2 regions of the Niveispirillum sp. FG148 genome follow, and region 1 is predicted to be linked to the other one. Evidence: predicted binding sites of a transcription regulator. Region 1 holds the regulator's gene; the other holds the start of a gene.
The links. Region 1 encodes LexA, which represses DNA repair genes until DNA is damaged. Its sites were predicted from a motif close to ATGTTCTANTTTGGTTC; they were not measured.
Positions count from the first base shown of each region.

Region 2: the regulator LexA is predicted to act here: its motif matches at 3,908-3,924, upstream of ACODTW_RS27705 (ImuA family protein).

Region 1 is NZ_JBMDKJ010000010.1:24,098-31,430, forward strand. Features, by position in the region: gene ACODTW_RS12705 (RNA methyltransferase) at 1-769, opposite strand, end outside; gene cimA (citramalate synthase) at 808-2,433, opposite strand; gene lipB (lipoyl(octanoyl) transferase LipB) at 2,607-3,287, shown strand; gene ACODTW_RS12720 (hypothetical protein) at 3,289-3,498, shown strand; gene ACODTW_RS12725 (hypothetical protein) at 3,517-3,738, opposite strand; gene lexA (transcriptional repressor LexA) at 3,871-4,608, opposite strand; gene ACODTW_RS12735 (molybdopterin molybdotransferase MoeA) at 4,842-6,041, opposite strand; gene moaC (cyclic pyranopterin monophosphate synthase MoaC) at 6,150-6,635, opposite strand; gene trpC (indole-3-glycerol phosphate synthase TrpC) at 6,632-7,333, opposite strand, start outside.
Region 2 is NZ_JBMDKJ010000054.1:9,959-17,291, forward strand. Features, by position in the region: gene ACODTW_RS27670 (matrixin family metalloprotease) at 1-571, shown strand, start outside; gene ACODTW_RS27675 (hypothetical protein) at 628-1,248, shown strand; gene ACODTW_RS27680 (hypothetical protein) at 1,385-1,717, shown strand; gene ACODTW_RS27685 (hypothetical protein) at 1,786-2,004, opposite strand; gene ACODTW_RS27690 (endonuclease/exonuclease/phosphatase family protein) at 2,001-2,873, opposite strand; gene ACODTW_RS27695 (hypothetical protein) at 3,011-3,187, shown strand; gene ACODTW_RS27700 (ribbon-helix-helix domain-containing protein) at 3,201-3,614, opposite strand; gene ACODTW_RS27705 (ImuA family protein) at 3,956-4,537, shown strand; gene ACODTW_RS27710 (hypothetical protein) at 4,876-5,088, shown strand; gene mobF (MobF family relaxase) at 5,093-7,333, opposite strand, start outside.

The sequences.
Region 1 (7,333 bases):
TCTTGCGCCCGGCCAGGGCCGCAATGACGCCGTGGAAGGTGCGCACTTCCTGTTCAGTCATGCCACAGCGTTGCAGCGTGTTGCGCACATTGCGGATCATGGAGGGGCGCTTGTCCGGATGGGTGTAGAATCCGGACTGTTCCAGCTCGCCTTCCAGATGATCGAACAGGTTCTGCAATTCGGCCTTGGTGGCCGGCTCCGACGCGCCGGTATGCAGATAGCGGTCTTCCGCCTCCACCCCCGTCATCCACCATTCATAGGCGACCAGCAGCACGGCCTGCCCCAGGTTGAGCGAGGAGAAGCCGGGGTTCAGCGGCACGGAAATCAGCGTGTCGGTCAGGGTGATGTCATCATTGACCAGACCCGTTCGCTCGGGCCCGAACATCAGCCCGACCTTGCGCCCGATCGACCAATGGCCACGCATCTCGTTCGCGGCCTCACGCGGGGTGACGACGGGCTTCACCATGTCGCGCACACGCGCGGCGGTGGAGAAGACCTTGTGCAGGTCGGCGATGGCGGCGGGCGTACTGTCGAACACGCGCACGCGGTCCAGCACCAGGGTAGCGCCGGCGGATGCCGATACCGCCTTCTCGTTGGGCCAGCCATCACGCGGATTGACCAGACGCAGATCAGTCAGACCGCAATTCAGCATGGCCCGCGCACAGGCGCCGATATTCTCCCCCATCTGGGGTTCGATCAGGATGACGGCCGGCCCATCGCCGTCCGCCTGCATCTTGGCCAATTCCCGCTTGTTCGTACCGCTGGACATCGCTTGCCGCTATCTGGACCCTGAAAGGCGGCCCGACCTCAGGCCGCCGCAGGATTGTCGATAGCGGCACCAGCCCGGTAGAGGCAATAGGTAATGCTGTCCGACAGGGCATTGAAGCTGGCATCGATGACATTGGCCGACACGCCGACCGTACACCAGCGGTGTCCGTGGCGGTCCGCCGTTTCGATCATGACGCGGGTCACGGCCTTGGTTCCATCCTGGGCATTCAGGATGCGTACCTTGTAATCGACCAGCCGCATGCCCTCCAGCGCCGGATAGACGGGGATCAGAGCCTTGCGCAGCGCCTGATCCAGGGCGTTCACGGGGCCATTGCCCTCTGCCACCGTCATCACCGATTCCGGACCGTTGGGGCCCGGCACCTCCACCTTCGTGGTGGCCTCCGACAGGGTCACCAGCTCGTTCTTGGCGTTCCAGCGGCGTTCATCCAGCACGCGGAAGGCGGCCAGGCGGAAATAGTCCGGCACCTCCCCCAGGGCACGGCGGGCCAGCAGCTCGAAGCTGGCTTCGGCCCCATCGAAGGCATAGCCCTCGAACTCCCGGCGCTTGACCAGATCAACCAGATGGCCGACCCGCTCATCCCTGGGGTCGACGGCCACCCCCACCTCGCGCAGGCGGGCCAGGATGTTGGACCGGCCGGCCTGATCGGAGACCAGAACATGCCGGCGGTTGCCGACCAGCGACGGATCGACATGCTCGTAGCTGCTGGGATCCTTCTCCACGGCGGAGACATGCAGCCCGCCCTTATGGGCAAAGGCGCTTTCACCGACATAGGCCGCGTGGCGGTTGGGCGTGCGGTTCAACCGCTCGTCCAGCATGCGGCTGATATGGACCAGACGGGCCATGCCATCGGCATCCACCCCCGTCTCGAACCCCATCTTCACCGACAGGGTCGGGATCAGGGACAGGAGATTGGCATTGCCGCAGCGCTCCCCCAGCCCGTTCAGCGTGCCCTGAACCATGCGGGCCCCGGCGCGCACGGCGGCCAGGGAATTGGACACGGCGTTTTCCGTGTCATTATGGGTGTGGATGCCGATGCGACCGCCGGGGATGTGCTTGGTCACTTCCCCGACGATGCGTTCCACCTCGTCCGGCAGGGTGCCGCCATTGGTGTCGCACAGCACGATCCAGCGGGCCCCCGCCTCATACGCCGCCTTCACGCAGGACAGGGCATAATCGGGATTGGCCTTGAACCCATCGAAGAAATGTTCAGCGTCGAACAAGGGCTCACGCCCACGCGCCGCGATTTCCCGGATGCTGTCGGCGATCAGGGAGAGATTTTCCTCCCGCGGAATCGACAGCGCGACATCGACATGGAAATCCCAGGTCTTGCCAACGATGCACACCGCATCGGCCGGGCTGTCCAGCAGGGCCGACAGGCCAGGATCGTTCGACGCGCTGCGGCCCGGCCGGCGGGTCATGCCAAAGGCCGTGAAGGTGGCGCGGTGCAGATGCGGCGGATCGGCGAAGAAGGCGTCGTCCGTCGGGTTGGCCCCGGGCCAGCCGCCTTCGACATAATCAATGCCCAGCGCGTCCAGCTCCTGCGCGATGGCGATCTTGTCCGCCACGGTGAAATCAACGCCGGAGGTCTGCGCCCCGTCGCGCAGCGTGGTGTCATAGAGATAGACGCGGTTCGTTTCGTTCATAATCAAAGGCCAGATAGCAACGACGTTGCCGAATGTGGCGCATCGCGGCCGGCGGATCAATGGTCATGCGCGCATGGGGCAACTGTCCCCCGGTCGCATGCCCATTGGTAAGCGGGCGTTTTTGCCCTAAATAGGCAGCCAAAGCTCCCCCCAAGCTTCGGAAGTTGCCCATCATGGCCCTGTGGCGGATCAGCGATAGCCTAGTCGAATACCCGGAAGCCCTTGCCTTCATGGAAGCGCGCGTGGCCGAGGTGCGGGCCGGCACGGCGCCGGAAACCGTCTGGCTGCTGGAACATCCCCCGCTCTACACCGCCGGCACGTCGGCGCGGGAGACGGACCTGCTGGCCCCCATGCAGTTCCCCGTGTTCCAGGCGGGGCGCGGTGGCCAATATACCTATCATGGGCCGGGGCAGCGCATCGGCTATGTCATGCTGGATGTACAGGCGCGCGGCGGCGACCTGCATGATTTCGTCTGGCGGCTGGAGGAATGGCTGATCCGCACCCTGGCCCAGTTCGCCGTAAAGGGCGAACGCCGCTGCGGCCGCGTCGGCGTCTGGGTCGATATGGGTCCCTTCGGCCAGCCGGGCACAGAGAACAAGATCGCCGCCATCGGCGTGCGCGTGCGTCGCGGTGTCAGCTTCCACGGTGTCTCCTTGAATGTGGAGCCGGACCTGAGCCATTTCGGGGGAATCGTGCCCTGCGGCATCCGCGAACATGGCGTCACCTCGCTGGCGGCCCTGGGCCATATCGTCACGATGCCGGAGGTGGACATGGCCATGCAGGCCGCGTTTGAAGAAGTGTTCGGCGAAAATGCCGTCGCCCGGACGCCCGCCGCCTGCGCCGTGGAGGATTGAGATGAACCCGCGCCGCAGCATCAGCGCCCTGGTCCTTTACGGCGTCGGCACCGCCGCCCTGGTGGTCAGCGCCTTCATGCTGGTCGCCCCCACGCCGGACACCTATGGCCCCGCCCTGGTCGGCCTGCTGCTGGGCGTGCTGCTGCTGGGGGTGGGCCGCGCCTGCCAGCATTTGTCGCGCATCCGCGACCTGATGGAAGGAAGGGGCTGAGCCCCCTGGACACGTCCCCTACCGGTCGTCCGCCAGGCAGCCATGTTCGACCGACTGCGCCGCCAGCTCCTGGAACTGCGACAGATAACGCCCGTCGGCGGCGATGGCGGGGTTGCGGATGGTGTCGGCATTCAATTGCCGCAATTCCCTGTCGATGCGACCACAGGGACCGGCGCAGGCGGCCAACAGCAGCGGCAGCAGCAGCAGCAAAAGCAGAATGCGCGGTGGAACGGCGGACATGATCGGGGTCACCATCAACAGGCTTGGATGACCAGGACCCTGCGCGCGGCACCGGGCGAAAGCACGGCACGTCGGTGACGGGATTGCGGCGGCGCCTCCTTCCGTGGGGACGGGCCGCCACAACCAACGGGATCAGTAACGCCGGATCAGCCCGATCAGCCGGCCCTGCACATTGACGCGGTCAGAGCCGAAGACCCGGGTTTCGTAATTCGGGTTGGCCGGTTCCAGGGCGATGGAATTGCCCTTCCGACGCAGCCGCTTCAGCGTCACTTCCTGCCCATCGACCAGGGCGACGACGATGGTGCCATTCTCCGCCGTGTCGCAGCGCTGGATGATCACCGTGTCGCCGTCCAGAATGCCGGCTTCCACCATGCTGTCACCGGCGACTTCCAGCGCGTAATGGTCACCAGCCCCCACCATGCTGGCCGGGATATCGATGGTGACGGAATTATCGCGCATCGCTTCGATCGGCAAACCGGCGGCGATGCGGCCATAGAGCGGCAGGGCCACCGCTTCGGCATCGTTGCTGGCCTGCCGACCCGGCAGGGCGCCGCGGAAATCCCCCTTGATGACATTGGGCTTGAAGCGCGGCGACACCTCCGCCACAGGGGCCGGGGCGGCAGCGGCCGGCACGGGCTTTGTCTTGGCCAACGGCTTCTCCGGCAGGCGCAGCACTTCCAGCGCGCGGGCGCGGTGCGGCAGGCGACGGATGAACCCCCGCTCCTCCAGTCCGGTGATCAGACGATGGATGCCCGACTTCGACTTCAGGCCCAGCGCATCCTTCATCTCATCGAACGAAGGCGACACGCCCCCCTCATTCAGCCGGTCATTGATGAAGAACAGCAGTTCCTGTTGCTTGCGCGTCAGCATGGCATCCCCTCAGCCTGGTCCGGTCGCGACCGCCCGATATTCGGGCGTCCAGCCATCGGCATATTCACTGTCAGAATATAGAACAATCCCGGAACGTCAATCAATGTTCCAGTTTGGTTCGTGTTTTTCTGCGAGAATCTGGTGAAGCTTCGGAAAGGATACTCCCTGCATGGTTGCAGGCCGTGTTGCGCCAGACCGGGAGGAAAAAAGCCGAAGCCGGGCGGATCACCGCGTCAAAGCGCGTCCAGCGGCATGATCCGCACCATCTCCCCGGCCTTCACGGCCGGGGCGTGCGGCGCGCGCAGGATCAGGCAGTCGGCCCAGGCCAGCCGGCTCAACATTCCGCTGTCCTGTTTGGGAAATGGCTCGGCCACTTCCCTGCCCTGCCCGTCCACCGCCAGTCTGGCGCGGATGAAGTCGGCCCGTCCGTCATTGGGGCCCATATCGCGAGCCAGCACGGCGTCGCGCACCGCGTCATCCGTGGGCAGCCCCTGCAGGCCCAGCAGCAGCGGGCGCAGGAACAGCCAGGCGCAGACCAGGGCGGAAACCGGATTGCCCGGCAGACCGATGACGGGCACGCCGCCCATGCGGCCGAACATCAGCGGCTTGCCCGGCCGCATGGCGATCTTCCAGAAATCCAGCTCCAGCCCGGCCGCACCCAGGGCGGAGCGCACCAGATCATGTTCCCCCACCGACGCGCCGCCGATGGTGACCAGCAGGTCGGTGCCCGACGCAGCGGCGATCAGGGCGGACAAGCTGTCGGTGCTGTCGCCGGCAATCCCCAGATCCACCGCCTCCCCACCCAGTTGCCGGACCAGGGCGGACAGGGCCAGCGAATTGGAACTGACGATCTGGCCGGGCGCCAGCATATCGCCGGGCATCACCACCTCGTCGCCGGTAGCCAGGATGGAGACACGCGGGCGGCGTCGCACCTTCAGCCAGGGCACATTCATCGACGCGGCCAGCGCGATGTCGCGCACGGTCAGCTTGCGCCCCGCCGGCACCCCGACATCACCCGTGGCAAAATCCTGCCCCGCCGGTCGGACCCAGCGGCCGGGGCCACCGCCATCCTTGCATGTAACGGTGGCGCCATGATCGTCCGCATCCTCCTGCACCACCACGGTGTCGGCCCCATCGGGCAGGGCGCCACCGGTGAAGATGCGCACGGCCTGCCCCGGCCCCACCGCGCCCATGAAGGGGCAACCGGCCGGCGCTTCCCCGATGCGGGTCAGCGTGACGGGGAAGGAGGCGATATCCGCCGTGCGTACGGCCCAGCCATCCATGGCGGATACAGCGACAGGCGGATGGGTGACGCGCGCCACCACATCGGCGGCCAGCACCCGGCCCAGCCCCTGGGTGATCGGCACCTGTTCGGCCGGCAACGGGGCGATCTTGGCCAGGATGCGGGCACGGGCCTCGGAAAGGGGGATCACGCGGATGCTCCGTCAGTCGCAGGACGTCGACATATTGGGGCATATATCACGGACGGCAACGGGGCAAGGCGGCGACACCCCCGATTTTCTCCCGATCCTGTGCGGCCCTTACTCCGGCAGCACGGAAAAGGTGCCGCTCTTGCCACCTTCCTTATAGACCAGATGCACGCCGCCGATGATCATGCCCTTATCCGCAGCCTTGCACATGTCATAGATGGTCAGTGCGGCCACCGTGACGGCGGTCAGCGCCTCCATCTCCACACCCGTGCGGCCCTTCAGCTTGACCGTGGCCTCAATCTCCACCCGGTTGGCGCGGGCATCCAGCTGGAAATCGACCGCAACCTTGGACAGCATCAGCGGATGGCAGAGCGGGATCAGGTCGGGCGTCTTCTTCGCCGCCATGATCCCGGCCAGCCGGGCCACGCCCAGCACATCGCCCTTTTCCACTCCCCCATCGCGGATCAAGGCCAATGTCTCCGGCCGCATGGTGACATGGCCGCGGGCGATGGCGACGCGGACCGTCTCCTCCTTGGCGGAGACATCGACCATGGCGGCGTTGCCCGCCTCGTCGAAATGGGTCAGGGGGTTGCTCATGCTGCTGCCACCATGGGTGTGGACAGCAAGGCACGGGTGGCGGCCGCCACATCGGGCTTGGCCATCAGGCTTTCCCCGATCAGGAAGCGCCGCGCCCCGGCTGCCGCCAGCCGGGTCAGGTCGGCCGGGCTGTGGATGCCGCTTTCCGCCACCAGATGCCGGCCCGCCGGGACCATGGCGGCCAGGCGCTCCGTCGTGGCCAGATCGATGGCAAGGGTCTTCAGGTTGCGGTTATTCACGCCCAGCAGACCGCCGGGCAGCTTCAGCGCCCGTTCCATCTCCGCCTCGTCATGCACCTCCACCAGCACATCCATGCCGAGATCCACGGTGGCGTCATAGAGGTCGCGGGCCAGGACATCGTCCAGGCAGGCCATGATCAGCAGGATGCAGTCGGCACCCAGCGCCCGGCTTTCCACGATCTGATAGGGATCGATCATGAAATCCTTGCGCAGCGCCGGCAGGTCCACGGCGGAACGCGCCGCCTGCAGAAAGGCGTCATCCCCCTGGAAATAGGGGACATCGGTCAGCACCGACAGGCAGGTGGCGCCCGCGTCGCTGTACGCCCGCGCCAGGGTCGGCGGGTCGAAATCAGCCCGGATCAGGCCCTTGGAGGGGCTGGCCTTCTTGATCTCTGCAATCAGGGCCCAGCGCCCCTGCGCCACGGTGTTCTCCAGCGCCTTGGCAAAGCCGCGCGGGGC
Region 2 (7,333 bases), on a different contig from region 1:
CTGGATGAACGCCGACGTCAAGCTCGGCGGCGGGTTCGACGAAACCTTTTACTTGGCCAAGAACCCCGACGTGGCGGCCGCCGTCGCCCGCGGTGCGCTGTCCAGCGGCTTCGCCCACTGGCAGCAGTGGGGCCAGGCCGAGGGCCGGGCCGCCATCGACGCCCGGGCCAACCCGCTCTACGACGAGGTGGGCTACCTGGCCGCCAACCCCGACGTGGCGGCCGCAGTCGCCGGCGGCGGCCTGCGGAGCGGCTATGATCACTACCTGGCCTACGGCAAGGCGGAAGGGCGGTCCCTGACTCCGCTGTTTGACAGCGCCTACTACCTGGGCAAGAACGCCGACGTGAAGGCGGCAGGGATGGACGCCTGGGCCCATTTCATGAACTACGGCTGGCGCGAGGGCCGCGACCCGTCGGCCTACCTGGACGTCAGCGCCTACCTGGATGCCAACACCGACCTGAAGGCCGCCGGTGTCAATCCCCTGACCCATTATCTCATGTACGGCCAGAGCGAGGGCCGCCTGCTGACCGCCACCAGCGACCTGGGCCTGGACTGGACCTATTCCGGCTGATCGGTGCGCCGCCGCGACCCAGCCCTCAGAAACCTCATTACAAGGATGTGCATCAAATGTCTGATTCCGCCCGCCCGCCGCAGGCCGCTGAGCCGATCTATGATTTCAAGACCACGAAGGAAGGTGACAAGATCATCATGGATGTATTCGTAAAGCAGACAAGGAGGAGTAAAATCTTTCTTTGCGTAATTTTCCTGATCATTCTGCCGATCATTATTGCGTCAGCAGCAGATCCATATTCCGGTCTGGCCTTTATTTCAACAATCATGCCTTTGGTGGGCGTGTGCTATATTATCTGGTTGCTCTTTAAGGCGGGTAAGCAAATCGCAACGACCCGAATTGAGATCGACGCCAACCGGATCGCTATCCCTGAGGCAAAGAAACTTTTCGATGTTGCTCACGTCCGGTCCATTGGATGGGGCTTGACCAGGCCGAGAAAGGAGACGCCGTCGGCCGTCTACTATGGTTCCGGCGTGGCTGGGGCCTTTACCGCCGGTACCCAGAACGCCAGCCAAGTCGCCAATGCGGACTTCGTGCGCCAATATGGCTATTGCATCTACCTCGTCTACGGTTCGCGCCGTGAAACCCTTGTTTCCGGGCTTCACGAGGACTTGGTGGAAACGATTTACGACGAGTTCGCCAAGAACCTCAAGACCTGCGGCCACTCGTTCGGCTGATTGAGGCAGGCCCCAGACGTTGCAGCCGAGGGCTGCCTTTCGACCACCGCATTCACAACGTCCCGACGGCCCTGGCGATGACCACGCAAGCGGGGCCGGTTCAATTCGACCACTGACCACGACTGAAGGACATAAAATGAGCAATATCCTGAAATACTGCCGGGTGCTGACCCTGGTGCCGCTGCTGATGATGGCGGGGTGCGGCAACGGTGAGCCGGGGGAGGATGATATGCGCAATGCCATTCAAGCCCAGTTCGACAGGGCGAATGAGGCAACCAAAGCCGCCGGGGGTGGGCAGCAGATCGTCTTGCATGAATTCAAAAAGCTGAGTTGCGCCAAGGTCGATGGAAGCACCGTCTTCATCTGTACGGTTACGCTTCGCGTTGATGGACCTTTTCTCAACAACGCGGGCGGAACGACGCAGATGAAGTTCACGCGGGCTGATTCAGGCTGGGTTGTCGTCCAGTGAACCCACGGCACAGATGGGGGCTGTAGAGCCCCCATTAACCGACCAACCTTGAAAGACAGCTGCTACCATCATCTACCGACATCCATGCCGTTATCCCTGGCAATGCGCTGCATCGACAGTTCGAACAGCAGCCATCCGCCAACGATGCCGGCGATCCCCAATGGCAGAAGCACCGACGTCATCCAAAAAGCAGATGCCAACAGCGCAGCGACGCCGCCGATGAAGGCGGCGATGGACGCGATTGCCAGCGCACTGGCTGCGCGGGAGATACGAGGCGGAAACTTCATCGGATCTTGATCGAAACAGGGCAGTGGTCACTGACCCGCTTCTTATCGTCCCTGGATGTTTCGGTATAGACCAGGACCCCGAAGGAACCGTCCTTGGCGCGGCGCGCGATGGGGCCGCCAAGGATGATCTGGTCGATGAACTCGGGATACTCGCCCGCCCAGCAGTGGTTGGCCTTGCCCGCCGTGGCCAGCTTCAGCGGCGACGGGCCATTGTCCAGCACCTTCCAGAGCGGGTCCTCGTCGCGCAGCCGTCGATTGAAGTCCCCAGCGACCAGCAATGATGTTCCCTCGGCTTGCCGCGCGTCGATCCATTTCGACAGGATGGGCATCTGCTCGGCGATGACCGGGCAGGCGTCGTTCTGGCTTTTCGGAGAGAAGCAGCCACTTTTCAGATGGACGGCCAGTGCGCGCAGGTCGCCGCCGGGCAGATGGAACACGACCTCGACGCCTTTGCGGAGGCTCCTCGGCTGGCCGTCCAGCAGGTCCAACGCGGCCAGGTCCGGCATGCGCGTGAACTTGACCGACTTGCGGATGGCCCAACCCGCGCGCTGGAAATCCGTTTCGTCACCCAGGATGACCGTGTACTCGTTCGGATCGAAGACCTTGGCGGCCGCCTCGACGGTGTCGACCTCCTGCAGGGCAACGATGTCGGCATCAAGCTTGGCCGCGTAACCGCGCAACCTAGCGAAGTCCTCGTCCGTGCGTTGGTAGATTGCCCGCTTGGGGTCGGCGTTCGGCCCGTTGATCTCGCCGGCCCTCAGTGTCAGCCAACCCATGTTCCAGGTGGCAACCTTAACGTCCTTCGCCAGTGCGGCGACCGGCAACGTAGCGGCCAGGATGGCGGCGAGAAGGGCGGGCAGGCGGCGCATTCGGATCTCCCAGGCGATGGCGTAGAGCCAGGGCTACCGATTATTCCATGACCGTTCAACCACGGGGGGCGATTTTCCGGGCGCTTGGCAATTGTTCCTTATTTGTTCTATAATCCACATATGACACGGAGATCGCCATGGACGAAGTCGAGGAGAGCCGCGCGGTGGTGCCGCATGCCATATCGGGGGAGGACTTTGTCGGCAGTCCCTTCCGGCTGGTCGCCGTCAAGCGCCGGAGGCCCGCCCCGATTCCGATACAGGAACATGTCTCCGCCGCCAAACCTGCAAGGCCGATGATCTGGGACTGGGGCTGATCATCGCCGTGGTTCAGGCCGGCACCAGGTCGCGGTCGCCACGTACCGCTTCCGCCCCGATATTGTCCTGAGGCTCTGACAGGGCCTGGAGGATCTGGACCGGGCGGACGCCTGCAACATCTTCCTTGAGACGCATCAGTTCGCGGAAATAGGCGATCGCAAAAAGCCGCAACGCACCGGCGAGGGACGTGTCGCCACGGCGCTTGTCGATTTCCGTTACGACCTGTGAGAGGTCGCATCCCTCACGGTGGGCGATGAGGCGCAGGCTTTCCCATTCGCTTCCGCGCAGCCGAAGGCTGGTCCGTTTGCCGGCAACGTTGACGTTATGGATTTCAGACGCCTGGCTCAGCCTCATTTCGTCCAGCGCGGGATCATCGTTGGTGATAGTCGTGCGACGGCGGCTTAGTGGCGGCATCTGACTCTCCATAATTGTGTTTCTTCTTATATGTTATCCTATCGAGTCAATATCGGGTGGTGAACTGCTTCACCCTTTGACCCGCTGGTCGGGGGGATAAAGAAGCGAGGGCCGCAAATCAGGCGGGGATTGTAAATCTCCCCGCTGGTGGCAGTTGGGAGCAAAAGCGCTTGGGACGGCTGACTTCCGCTCCACGCGCCGTGGCGACGGCCATTACGCGAACGCGGCCCTGCCCACCTCTCGATCACCTACCTTCAAACAACCCTACGCGCCCTCCCCCTGCAAACAGGCCGCTTGACTCTCCCAATCTAAAAAAGAACATATAAGGAACAAACCTATTCCAGTAGCCTTCCTTGCGGAACGCGTCCGCCATAGCGTCCCTGCGCGCGCAAATCGCCCAGATCGAAGGCCAGTCCCGCCAGGAAGGCGGCGTGCTGCCTTTTGGGCTGCCCGTCCTCGACGCTAAGCTGCCGGGCGGCGGGCTGGCCCTGGGTGCCTTGCACGAGGTGGCGGGTGGCGGGCCGGGAACCGTCGACGGCGCGGCAGCGGCGCTGTTCAGCGCCGGCATTGCGGCCCGTACCGAGGGGCCGGTCTTCTGGATATGCACTCAGCCGGACCTCTTCGCCCCGTCGCTGGCCCAGGCCGGCCTGCCGCCCGACCGCGTCATCTACGTAGAGGCCGGCGATGACAAGACGGTGCTGGCCTGTACCGAGGAGGCACTGCGCCATGGCAGCCTGGGGGCCGTCGTGGCGGAGGTCGCGGCGCTGAACATGACCGCGTCGCGGCGCCTCCAGCTGGCGGTGGAAGGCAAACAGACCATCGGCATCGCGCTGCGCCGCTGGCGTCGGCAGGCGGACGCCGCCGACTTCGGGCAGCCGACATCCGCCGTCACCCGCTGGCGGGTGTCTACGTTGACCGGGCCCATCTGGCCCTGACGCTGCGCCGGCGCCCGAACGACCAACTGCGCCTTCACGAGCTGTCGAACCTGGCCGCGCACATGCGGGTGGCATCGGCGTGGCGACCATCAATGGCGCCGCCTCGGCGCTGCGCTTTTTCTTCAGCGTGACGCTGGGTCGCCCCGATCTGGCCCGCAGCCTGATCGTCACCCGCTACAATCCAAGCTGCCGGGTGTGCGCAGCGTCGAGTAGGCCACCCGATTGTTTGAGGCAGCGCCGGGGATCAAATACAAGGCGGCGCTCGGCGTCTCCTATGGTGCCGGCCTGCGGGTCTCGGAGGTGGACATCATAGGGTTGACGATATCGACAGCACGCGCATGCTGATCCTCGTCGAGCAGGGCATCGCCCGCTGTCGACGGGAATTCGCGGACGGGACACATGAATTCGACCTCGCCGTTGATCAAGAGGTGACGACCACAGACATAAGACGGATGATCCTCATGGCTGTCACTGCCACGGGCTTGACCTGCGGCATGCCGGAGACGTTCTGGTCCTGGATCGCGCAGGGACAATTCGTTCCGATGATGTAGGATATCAGTCCGGTGTAGGGTCATCATCCCGCCCAGGTGGCTTGGCAGCGGGCGTGGCTGCTGTAAGCATTCTCTCGAGCATCAATACTGCCCTAGGTTGTGGTTGGTCTTTCGCTGCCTGACGGCGCTCCTTGGTTGCGTTGAACTCGGCGACCAATGCAGCAAACCGTTCGTCTCTCCTGGTCTGGTTTTCTCGGATTTTTCTGACAGCCTGGCCGATTTCGGTAATCTTGGCATGCAGCTTCGCGAACATGCTGTCCCCGTTCAGCGCTGTTGCCGGCTGGGTGACCAGCGCTGAGGTCGCTGAGCTCTGCTGGATTGATTTGGCATTGCTCAAGTCGGGGTGCTTCACCGTCACCGGCCCGCCAACCGCTATACCCTTGAAAAGGCCCTTCCGGATCCAGGTCACCAACTCTTCCTGATCCAAAAGGCTGGCAACGCAGCGTGGCCGAAAAGCGAGCCCGGACTCGTCAGCCCAGGCTTGAACGAACCGTTCCTTATCCTTGGGTGCGGACCCTTGAGGAACAACCAGGATACGGCAATCCACTCTATGGTGGGCAAGAGAAGCGAGGACACGCTGCCGGTCCAACGGCTTGGTGGCGACGATGACCACCCGGTCGACCATCAGATTGCGGGCCCCGGTCGCAGTCCGCGCGACAGCGTGCTGCAATCGCACCCGCCGTCGCCCGCGACGCTCGCCTTTGACGACGAGGTCATCGCCAGTGATGATGACCTTGCGCCCGTACGGCTCCTGGGTCGCCGTGATGATGGGGGCACCGTTATAATCCTGGTCGACATCCTCGATGGTCAGGACATCACCGCTGACCAGCCCCAGATCGCCATGCGCCTCATGAATGACGACGCGGTCGCCTTTGCGGATGCGCATTCTATGAGAGCTGGGGCCAAACTCCCCGCCAGCAACGGCGATGACAACTTCTTCGGAAGGATACATGTCGGCGAACGGCAGGTTTTTCCGTACCGCTTCGGCAACGGCACGGGCCTCGGCGTTGGTCGCGCAGATCACCAGATTGTCACGGAAGGCGGCGGCGGGTAATTTGCCATTCGCCATGTCGTCGATGATCCAATCCGCGACCAAATCCGCGGCTTTCATCAATGCGTCGTTGGCGTTGGCGACCAAATCAACCCGTCCGGCGCCAGCGAGGCCAAGCAGCGCCTGCACAGGCCGGCCGGCTGCAAGCTCCAGGCTCGGCAGACGGATATCGGGGCTGATGTCCTGGTTGGGCAAGGGCGGCCGAAATTCAGGATCGACCGCCAGCATCGCGCGAAACGCCAATCCATGCTGATAGATGCCGTCGACCATCCTGTCGTCACCAGCAACGATGACGTTGGCACCGGCAGCATGCGCATGTTCCAGCAAGAGCTCCATCGGCTCCAAGGGGATCAGATGGGCGTCGTCCACGATAAGAACGTGCTGATTTCCCAATACCGTCTTGCCGGTCTTCAGGGCCTCGGCAAATCTGCTGATGTCACTTGCCGTCTCGCCACTTTCCTGATTGGTGCGCTTTGCAGCCTTGAGGTTCGGTAAGAAGCAGCCGACGAGATGGCGCGCCGTGCGAAAAGCCTCCGCGACAGCCGCCAGTACCGTCGACTTGCCACTAGCAGTTCCCCCGCGTAGCACCTTGACGCCGCCAGCGCCCGTCAACAGCCGCGTCACGTCGGTTTCTTGTCGCGCCGACAATCTGGCACCATTTCCGTATCGGGCATCCAATTTCCTGTTTGCTCGGCCGATGGCTTGCGTCGCGTCGGACAAAGTCAGACGTGGCGCCTCTTCCTGCCGGCTATGTGACCATTGAAGGACGCGCCGTTCGCGGGCCAGCAGCTCCGCCGAACAAAAGAACTCTGCCTCGCGCTGCCGACCCAGGGGTATCAGACGCTGGACGATGTCGTCGGCTCGGCGCATGGCGTCGAGGGCGCCAAGCGAACCATCCCTGCAGGCCAACCCGGCAACGGCTGTCCTCACCTGGCGGCGGGTCATGATGGAGGTGCAGGCTGCCGAAATCAGATTATCATCATTGAGGTCGCTTATCGTCGGTGTGGAATGTTTATGGCTTGCTTCAGCGCGGTGGACGATATCCGTCCATCGAACGCCATGCCCCATTAGGCGCTGCGTCCATTCGGCCTTCAACGCGGTTAGCGGTGGTAGAAGCTCCTTTGAGCCCCTGGAGGACACTGCCATGCGCGTGGCTAAGGCCGCCAAATTTGTGTCCGTGCGCTGCTCACCTGT